DNA from 3 places in the Vreelandella titanicae genome. Region 3 is predicted to be linked to each of the others. Evidence: predicted binding sites of a transcription regulator. Region 3 holds the regulator's gene; each other region holds the start of a gene.

Region 1 (3,287 bases), 2.4 Mb from region 3:
ATACAGCTCGGTATGCCCTTTCTGGCGCCCAAAGCCCTTCACTTCCGTCACCGTAATACCCTGAACGCCGATATCGGAGAGCGACTCGCGTACATCGTCGAGCTTAAACGGCTTGATAATCGCTGTGATCAATTTCATTACCATATCCTCTAACTGGGTGGCCATGATGGGGTCGGGTTGAACGGCTGCGAATATCGCAGCCGTTAACCGCTAACTACCAGCATACACCGCTATCGGCAGAGAATAAAAAAGCCTCCCACTAAGGGGAGGCTAGAAGGAGCACGCCAGCTCACTAGGTCAGCATTAAGTTATTTCTTAATACCGCTGTTTATTTCTTAATGCCAAATTCGGGATAGGCTTCGAGACCGCACTCAGCGATATCCACGCCTTCATACTCTTCTTCTTCGCTAACCCGGATGCCCATGATGGCTTTCAGGATGAGCCATACCACCAGGCTGGCCAGGAATACCCAAGCGAAGATACCTACGATACCGATGATCTGGGCACCGAATGATGCGCCGTCATTGTTCAGCGGCACTGCCAGCACGCCCCAGATACCGACAACACCGTGAACCGAGATCGCGCCGACCGGATCATCCAGCTTCACTTTATCGAGGGTGACGATGGCTGCGACCACGATGATGCCGCCAATTGCGCCGATAATGGTAGCGCTCAGTGCGGTCGGAGAGAGCGGATCAGCGGTGATAGCCACTAGGCCAGCCAGGGCACCGTTCAATGCCATGGTCAGGTCAGCTTTGCGGAACCACAGTTTGGCCAAGATCAGTGCCGCAATCACACCACCCGCCGCTGCTGCATTAGTGTTTACAAACACCTGAGCCACGTTGTTAGCAGAATCGACAGCCGCAAGTTTGAGCTCGGAACCGCCATTGAAACCGAACCAGCCCATCCACAGAATGAAGGTACCCAGCGTTGCCAGCGGCATGTTGGCACCGGGAATAGCGTGGATAGAACCGTCTTTACCGTATTTACCTTTACGTGGGCCTAGCACGATCACACCCGCTAACGCAGCCGCCGCACCGGCAAGGTGCACAATGCCGGAACCCGCATAGTCAGAGTAGCCCACTTCAGACAACCAGCCGCCACCCCAAGTCCAGTAGCCAGACACCGGATAGATAAACGCGGTCATTACCACAGCAAAGGCCAGGAATGCCCACAGCTTCATACGCTCAGCGACGGCACCCGACACAATTGACATGGCGGTTGCCACGAACACGACTTGGAAGAAGAAGTCAGAACGCATGGAGTAGTAGGGCGCGTCATCGCCGCCTGCGGTAACCGCATCCACACTGTTTTCAGCGCCAATCAAGAAGCCCAGATTGGGCAGGAAGCCGCCAGCGCTGCTGGAGTACATGATGTAGTAGCCCACCAGCAGATACATGGTGCAGGCAATGGCAAACAGCGCGATATTCTTGGTCAGGATCTCAGCGGTGTTTTTGGAGCGTACTAAGCCCGCCTCTAACATGGAGAAGCCTGCCGCCATCCACATGACGAGCACACCGCAAATTAGAAAGTAGAACGTATCGAGCGCGTAGCTCAGATCAGTCAACTCATTCATTGTAAGTTCCCCGTTGAACTATAGAAATGATCCGAAAAAGCAGCGTTAAACGGCGTCTGCACCGCGCTCGCCTGTCCGAATCCGAATAACGTCTTCAAGCGGTGTCACAAACACCTTGCCGTCACCGATCTTGCCGCTGTTAGCCGCACTACAGATTGCATCCAATACGCTCTCCAAACGGGCGTCGTCTACGGCCACTTCCACTTTTACCTTGGGTAGAAAGTCGACGACGTACTCCGCGCCACGATACAACTCGGTATGCCCTTTCTGACGGCCAAAACCTTTAACTTCAGTGACCGTAATGCCCTGAACGCCGTTGTCGGCCAATGCCTCACGAACGTCGTCGAGCTTAAATGGCTTGATGATAGCGGTGATGAGTTTCATCCCGGATCTCCCCTGCTGGATAAGTCCTGCTAGATTGGTAGCGGCACAGCCGCCAGAATAAGCACCTGAACCGATAATGCGCATACTGTGCCAGCTGACTTTTTTTGCTTATAAGTCAGCCAATTAGCCGTCATCAAAAGTGCAGCTCAGAGCTAAATCTGAGCAAATCCATTCTCACACCACCGCTATTGCACCAAAAAAGAGCGTAAGCAAAAGTAGCCTGCTCTATTTCGATGCACACCCTGGGTTAAGCAGTAAAAGCACGCGATACATGCGAATTCGCCAACTGTTGCGTATCCTTACCGGTAAGCAATATTTAAAGCAGGTTTATCTAGGAGAGAACGATGGCGCCTCAAGACCGTATTAGCCGCTTGGCCCAGCAGATTGGTGACCGTTTACAAAACGCCTCCCAGGCGCCAGAAGATATTCAAAAGGGCGTGCAGCAAGTCGTGCGTGGCGCCTTCGACCGCCTGGAGCTTGTCTCACGGGAAGATTTCGACATTTTAATGGATGTACTGCAGCGCACCCGTTCGCGGGTAGAGGCGTTAGAGCGCCAAGTCGCTAACCTTGAAGCAGCCGTTGATGCCTCCGCGCCAACGACGTCCACGCCGCTCGAAGCTGAAGCCCCACCAGTTCCAGAGCAGCATGCGCCGGAATCAGATGCAGAAGACGAGAAGAATAAACCCGCTTAACGTTCAAGCTTCATTAGCAGCAATAGGGAAATGGCCTATTGCTGCGCGCACCGCAAAATAAATACGAATCACTATCGTTGACTTTGTTTTTCGTGGTGATACTCTCCGCCTTTGATTTTCTTACCGTCTGCGGATTGTTCACTATGCACGCCCTGTCACTATCAAACCTATCTGTTGCAAAGCTGCCTTTTGCAAAGCCTTTCTTTTCGCCGTCGTCTGTTTCAATATCTGGGCTTGTTGGCACCGGCCTGTTACTGAGCTTCTCCAATGGCGTTTTCGCCCAAAATACTGCGTCTAGCGCCGACGAGACCATGGTGGTCGTTGGATCGCGCACTCCTAGTCAGATCAGTCAAATTCCCGGTGCTGTATGGGTAATTGACAAAGAGATGCTGCAACAGCAGACCCGCAATGGTGCAGACCTAAAGACAGCATTGGGGCATCTGGTACCGGGGTTGGATCTGGCGCCGCAAGGGCGCACCAATTATGGGCAAAACATGCGAGGCCGGGGCGTGCAGGTGCTCATCGACGGCGTATCGCTGAACAGTTCCCGTGGGCTTTCCCGACAGTTCGATGCCATCGATCCCTTCAATATTGAGCGCGTGGAAGTGCTTTCCGGCGCCAGCAGCCTGTATGGC
Region 2 (3,287 bases), 1.5 Mb from region 3:
GCTCAATAAAGGTACGCGCAGGGCCATGGCTTAACGTGCCTTCAATCAGGCCCGTCAACGCCTGGCAGCTACGGATGACGCTTTTGAGAAAGCTATCGCGACGGCGTGGACTAACACCGTTTTCGGCATGATCGGCCACGCTCAGATAGAGCTGGTTAACCTCTTCCCAAATCTCCCGGGGCACCACATCCCGAGTGGTTCTGAGGTTCTCACGGGCACTGGCAAGCGCAGAGATAATCGAAATATCATTGTCAGTATCAGCGCATAAAAAGTGCACCACATTGCGTTCATCAAAGTCTTTATGGCGTGCGGTAAAGGCTTCCAGACTGCCGGTCATTTCGATAAGCGGTGCCCAACCTAACGGCAGGCGCCCCGGCAAATCGAGCATAAGGTGGCTATTGACACTCAGCAAACGGGCAGTGTCTTCCGCACGTTCAATATAGCGCGCCATCCAGTAGAGGTTCTCTGCAACGCGTGACAGCATGGCGTTAGGCTCCTTTCACCGCGGCCGCTGCCGCCTTGTCGTCGGTTTCTACAATCCAGGTGTCTTTACTACCGCCACCTTGAGAAGAGTTCACCACCAACGAACCTTCTATCAATGCCACTCGGGTCAGACCACCGGTGGTGACATGGATTTCTGGCCCCGACAGAATGAAGGGGCGTAAATCCACATGGCGCGGCTGCGGTAATCCATTCGCCAGCGTAGGCGTGGTCGACAGTGCCAGGGTAGGCTGAGCCATATAGTTTCGCGGGTTCGCCTTAATCAAACGGGCAAACTCTTCGCGGGTCTCTTTGGTTGAGCGTGGGCCAATGAGCATACCGTAGCCCCCCGACTCATTGGCCGGTTTCACTACCAATTCATCCAGGTGGTCGAGGACATAGCGGCGGTCGTCCTCGAACATACACAAGTAGCTGGGCACGTTAGGGATCAGCGGCTCTTGATCGAGGTAGTAGCGAATCAACGCGGGAACAAAGGCGTAAACGACCTTATCGTCCGCCACGCCAGCCCCCGGCGCATTGGCAAGTGCTACTTTCCCCGCCCGCCAGGCGCGCATTAGGCCCGCCACCCCCAGCATGGATTCCGGGTTAAATGCTTCCGGGTCGAGAAACTCATCGTCTACACGGCGGTAAATAACATCGACCCGGCGTAGCCCTTCCACGGTGCGCATGTACACCACATCATCGTCATCAACGAGTAGGTCACTTCCCTGCACCAGCTCGACGCCCATTTGCTGGGCAAGATAGGCGTGCTCAAAATAGGCAGAGTTGTAGATCCCGGGGGTCAGTACCACTACCTGGGGGTCATCACCTGGCCTTGGCGACATCGCCGCCAGCATGTCGTAAAGCTGAGCCACATAGTCATCAACGGGCAAAATCTTGCCTGAGGCGAACAACTCCGGCAGTACCCGCTTGGTGACATTGCGGTTTTCCAGCATGTAGGAGACACCGGAAGGAATGCGTAAGTTATCCTCCAGCACGTAGAGCGTCCCGTCGCCATCGCGCACCAGGTCAGAGCCACATACATGAGCCCATACGCCGTGAGGGGGGTTAATGCCAACACACTGGGGGCGGAAATTAACCGATTGTGCCAGCACCTCGGCGGGCAGTACTTTGTCCTTAATGACTTTTTGATCATGGTAAAGGTCATCGATAAATAGATTCAGCGCCTGCACGCGCTGCTTAAGGCCTGCCTCGGTTTTACGCCACTCACTGGCGGGAATGATTCGCGGCACAATATCAAAGGGCCAGGCACGGTCAATCATCGCTCCTTCAGAGTAGACGGTGAAGGTAATCCCCATGGTACGAATAGCGATCTCCGCCGCGGTTTTTCGCTCCGCTAACTCCTCGGCGCTAAACCTTGCCAACATGTTGCACAATTCACCCGCTGACTCGCGTGGCTGACCGGGAGCGGCCATCAGCTCATCGTAGTAATCACGACACGCATAGTTATTCCAATTCACTTGGCTCATGGGCGCTCTCCTGGCGCGGGGGTGGAAGCGGCAACTTCCTCAATGCTCAGTGTAGGCCTGCCGCGTGCAAAACAATCAAACAAATGAGAGCAAAATGCGTACCATCTTTTGCGATATTTCAACGTTCACTTACTTAAACGCCGCTTGACAGAGAGCACGAGGAAATTAAAACGCCTTTACGCCCTATCTTGGTGCGCGCAAGTGGCATCAAGTTGGTGCATAACGCGATTTCCACTTTAGTTAAACGTCTTAGTTAAGATAGCGGCTGCAAAAAAGTAAAAGTGGAACGATACTTGCGAAACGTTCGGTTATTCCTTAACCCAACCGACCAGCCGGTTAATAACGGTTCTTTTGAGGGTGGCTCATGACCATTCGCGTTGCCTTGTATCATCGTACGACTTACCACTTTGACCGCCCGGTGCGTCTTTCGCCCCATGTTATTCGACTGCGCCCAGCGCCCCACTGCCGTACTCATATCGAAGCGTACTCGCTCAAACTCTCCGGCGATGACCACTTTTTAAACTGGCAACAGGATCCGTTCGGCAACTTCAATGCTCGCGTGGTGTTCCCTGAACCGCGCCAAGAGTTAACCATTGCCGTCGAGCTAATCGTCCCGATGACGGTGATTAACCCGTTCGATTTCTTCTTGGACGACATTGCGCAAACGATTCCCTTTGCTTACCCAGAAGCGCTGCGCCAAGAACTAAGCCCCTATCTTGAAATAACCGAATCAGGGCCACGGCTGATGGAGTGGCTCAAAGCCGTTCCCCGTGAACCGACTACCACCGTCGATTTTCTGGTCGCGCTTAATCAACGTCTGCAGAATGACATCGGTTACCTAGTGCGCCTGGAGCCCGGTGTTCAGAGCTGCGAAGAGACGCTGACACTCGCCAGCGGCTCCTGCCGCGACAGTGCCTGGCTGCTGGTGCAAATTTTCCGCCATCTGGGCCTCGCCGCTCGTTTTGTGTCCGGCTATCTCATTCAGCTCAAGTCAGATGTTAAAGCGCTGGACGGCCCGAGCGGCAGCGAGGTGGACTTCACCGACCTGCACGCCTGGACCGAAGTCTTCCTGCCCGGCGCCGGCTGGGTAGGCCTTGACCCCACCTCAGGTCTATTCGCTGGCGAAGGACACATTCCCCTCGCCGCCACTCCGACGACGGGTAGCGCCGCGGCCATAACCGGATTTTCGGATAAGTGTGAAGTCACCTTTGATGTGACCATGGAGGTCGAGCGCATCCATGAAGACCCACGGGTCACCAAGCCCTATAGCGATGAACAGTGGCACCGTATCTGCACGCTGGGCGACCAAGTGGACGC
Region 3 (3,287 bases):
TGCTCGCGAATTTTGGCGGTAATCAGCTCAAGCAGTTCGCGCTGGCTGGCTGCTTTACGCAGTTGCTGGCGCGTGTCCGCATCATTCATGATGGTCGCTACCTGACCCAGTAGTGAGAGATGCGTGTCATCTGCCTCTTCGGGTACCAACAGGACAAACACCAGATCTACCGGGTCGCCGTCGATAGCGTCAAAATCGATCGCTTCAGCCAGTTTTAAAAATCCAGCGATAGGGGCGTTGCAGTGGGGGCTACGCGCATGAGGAATAGCCACGCCGTTACCAATACCCGTACTGCCTAAGCGCTCGCGGCCGATTAAACGGCTAAACACTTCTTGGCTGTCCAGGCTGGGAATATTTTGGGCGATAAAGGTGCTGTAAAACTCCAGCACCCTTTTTTTGCTGCCCCCGGGGACGTCGAACAGAACGCGTTCCGGGGGGAGTATGGTTTCCAACGTCATTGAATTAACGCACACCGGCGCCTTGGGCGCGAGCTTGTGCTTTTTCCTTGTGTTTAACGAGTTGACGGTCGATTTTGTCCGCTAGTGCGTCGATAGCGGCGTACATATCACTGTCTAGGGCTTCCGCATGTAAGTCAGCACCTGCGGCGTGCAGCGTACAGGCGGCCTGCTGGCGCTCTTTCTCCACTGATAAGGTGACTTGCACCGTAGTTATATTGTCGTAATGGCGCTCTACACGCTCAAGCTTTTCGTTGACATAGTCACGCAAGGCGTCAGTCAGTTCTACGTGATGACCAGTGATATTTACTTGCATTGACGTGCTCCTTATCCATCGGACTGTACTTCGATTGTAACCCTTTTTGCCGCGTTGCAAAGCCCTTGTCGAGAGTTTCCCTGAAACGTTAACGCAGTTAGCGCAAACGACGCCGTTCACTGGAAGAGGGAATGCCCATGGCTTCACGGTATTTCGCCACCGTACGACGCGCCACTTGAATTCCTCCTTCGCCTAATAGCGTCACTAAGCGGCTGTCTGAAAGTGGCTTGCCGGGCGGCTCCTCTTGAATCAGTTTCTTGAGTCGTGCCCGGATGGCGGTGCTGGAGTGGCTGTCGCCATCTTGGCCGCTCACCTGGCTTGAGAAAAAGTATTTGAGTTCAAACACACCACGGGGTGTATGGATATATTTTTGCGTCGTTACCCGTGAAATAGTCGACTCGTGCATCTCCACGGCTTCGGCAATGTCGGCCAGTATCAGTGGTTTCATGGCTTCTTCGCCGTGCTCTAAAAAGCCAATCTGGCGGGTAATGATTTCGCGACCAACACGCAGCAGCGTATCGTTTCGGCTAGAAAGGCTCTTGATCAACCAGCGCGCTTCCTGGAGGTGCTCTTTGAGAAACTGGTTGTCATCGCTTTTATCCGCACGCTTAATCAAGCTGGCGTAGTCGGGCTGAATGCGCAGTCGTGGCAGGGCCTCGGGGTTGAGCTCTAAATGCCAGCCTTCATTATCGTGGCGGACGACTAGATCGGGGGTGACATAGCTGTCGTCGGTGTCGCCGTAAGCGCTGCCTGGCCGTGGGTCTAGGCTGCGAATAAGCAGGATGACATCGGCCAGCTGTTCGTCGTCGAGCCCTAGACGGCGTTTCAGCAGGCGCATATCGTCTTTGCCAAGCGCTTCGAGAAACTGCCGCACTAAACGGCGGGCGGGAACCAGCAGTGGCGTATCATCGGGGAGGGCGGCGAGCTGCAGCATCAAGCATTCACGCAAGTCACGGGCAAATATGCCGGTCGGCTCAAACTGCTGGAGCTTGAGTAGAATGGTTTCCACTTCGCGCTGGCTTAGCCCGTCAATGCTCTGGGCACGAAGCCCTTCACGGATGTCGTTGAGCGGCTGGGTCAGGTAGCCGTTGGCGTCTAGCGCGTCGATTAAACTTTCCGCGACAAGCTGCTCGCGAGCGCTAAAATCGGTCATGGCGAGTTGCCACAGCAGGTGGCCATGCAGGCTCTGACCGGCTGCCTGACGCTCAAAGTCGGGGCCTTCGCTGCTGCTGCCCCCCTGGCTTCCCATATCTTGATAGGTATCTGACCAGTCGCTATCTACCGAGAGCTCAGTAGGGATGCTCTCTGACCACTCTTCTTCCTTAGGCTCGCTGACAGCCTGCTCACTAAACTCATCTTCCTGCTCCAGCATGGGATTGGCATCAAGGGCCTGCTGAATTTCTTGACGAAGATCCAGCGTAGAGAGTTGCAGCAGCGCAATGGCCTGCTGCAACTGGGGCGTCATGGTCAGCTGTGTGCCGATACGCAGTTGGAGAGAAGCTTTCATGACCATCTGAGAACCACTCGTTAATCAGAATGCTCCACCCTAGTGCGAGTGAGTGCTTGGCGCAAGTGCAATAAGCATGCCATTGGTAGTAAAGTTGTTTTAAAGCGCTATTTAGGGGCGATTAAGGCAAAAACATTACAGGCGAAAATCGGCACCCAAATACACATCCCTTACTTTTTGGTTGGTGAGAATCGAGGCGGGTGAGCCACTGGCGATAATTTGCCCATCGCCGACGATATAGGCGATGTCGCAAATATCTAGTGTTTCACGCACGTTGTGATCGGTGATCAGCACGCCGATATGGCGCTGTTTCAGTGCACGAATGATGGTTTTAATCTCACCTACCGAGATGGGGTCAACGCCCGCAAAAGGCTCATCGAGCAGAATAAAAGCGGGCTCTGTGGCTAGCGAGCGGGCTATTTCTACACGCCTGCGCTCGCCGCCCGAAAGGCTCATGCCCAGGTTGTCGCGAATATGGGTAATATGGAAGTCTTCGAGTAGCGCTTCCAGACGCTGCTCGCGGTCGCTGCGGTTAAGCTCTTTGCGGGTCTCGAGTATCGCCATAATATTCTCGGCAACCGAGAGTTTGCGGAAAATAGACGCCTCTTGAGGTAGGTAGCCAATCCCCGCGGCTGCGCGCTCGTGCATGGGGGCGCGCGTTAAATCCACATCGTCGATACCCACCTTGCCAGCGTCGGATTTGACCAGCCCAACAATCATATAAAATGAGGTGGTTTTGCCCGCGCCGTTGGGGCCCAAAAGGCCAACGACACTGCCTTGGGAGATCTCCAGATTGATGTCTTTGACCACTCGGCGGCGTTTGTAGCTTTTAGCCAGGTGGTGGGCATAAAGGGTTTTGATCGGCGCAGTGTCAGCAGTGGCCACAGCTAAGCTCCCTATTGTTCAGGCTGAAGGGTCATGCGTATGCGCTGGGGCTCGCTGCCGTCAACGTCAGAGCGCGCTTGAATCACTTCTCGGTCAATAAAATACTCAAGGCGACCGCCGCTAA

The links. Region 3 encodes sigma-54, which starts transcription at its own class of promoters, with help from an activator protein. Its sites were predicted from a motif close to TGGCACNNNNNTTGCTNT; they were not measured.
Region 1: the regulator sigma-54 is predicted to act here: its motif matches at 2,036-2,053, upstream of HZS52_RS05975 (P-II family nitrogen regulator).
Region 2: the regulator sigma-54 is predicted to act here: its motif matches at 2,057-2,074, upstream of HZS52_RS12085 (circularly permuted type 2 ATP-grasp protein).

What each region holds. Positions count from the first base shown of each region.
Region 1 is NZ_CP059082.1:1,268,360-1,271,646, reverse strand. Features, by position in the region: gene glnK (P-II family nitrogen regulator) at 1-138, opposite strand, end outside; gene HZS52_RS05980 (ammonium transporter) at 329-1,576, opposite strand; gene HZS52_RS05975 (P-II family nitrogen regulator) at 1,622-1,960, opposite strand; gene HZS52_RS05970 (accessory factor UbiK family protein) at 2,305-2,652, shown strand; gene HZS52_RS05965 (TonB-dependent receptor) at 2,796-3,287, shown strand, end outside.
Region 2 is NZ_CP059082.1:2,638,673-2,641,959, reverse strand. Features, by position in the region: gene HZS52_RS12090 (alpha-E domain-containing protein) at 1-484, opposite strand, end outside; gene HZS52_RS12085 (circularly permuted type 2 ATP-grasp protein) at 489-1,970, opposite strand; gene HZS52_RS12080 (transglutaminase family protein) at 2,335-3,287, shown strand, end outside.
Region 3 is NZ_CP059082.1:4,177,805-4,181,091, reverse strand. Features, by position in the region: gene HZS52_RS19355 (PTS sugar transporter subunit IIA) at 1-458, opposite strand, end outside; gene hpf (ribosome hibernation-promoting factor, HPF/YfiA family) at 463-771, opposite strand; gene HZS52_RS19345 (RNA polymerase factor sigma-54) at 869-2,284, opposite strand; gene lptB (LPS export ABC transporter ATP-binding protein) at 2,414-3,163, opposite strand; gene lptA (lipopolysaccharide transport periplasmic protein LptA) at 3,175-3,287, opposite strand, start outside.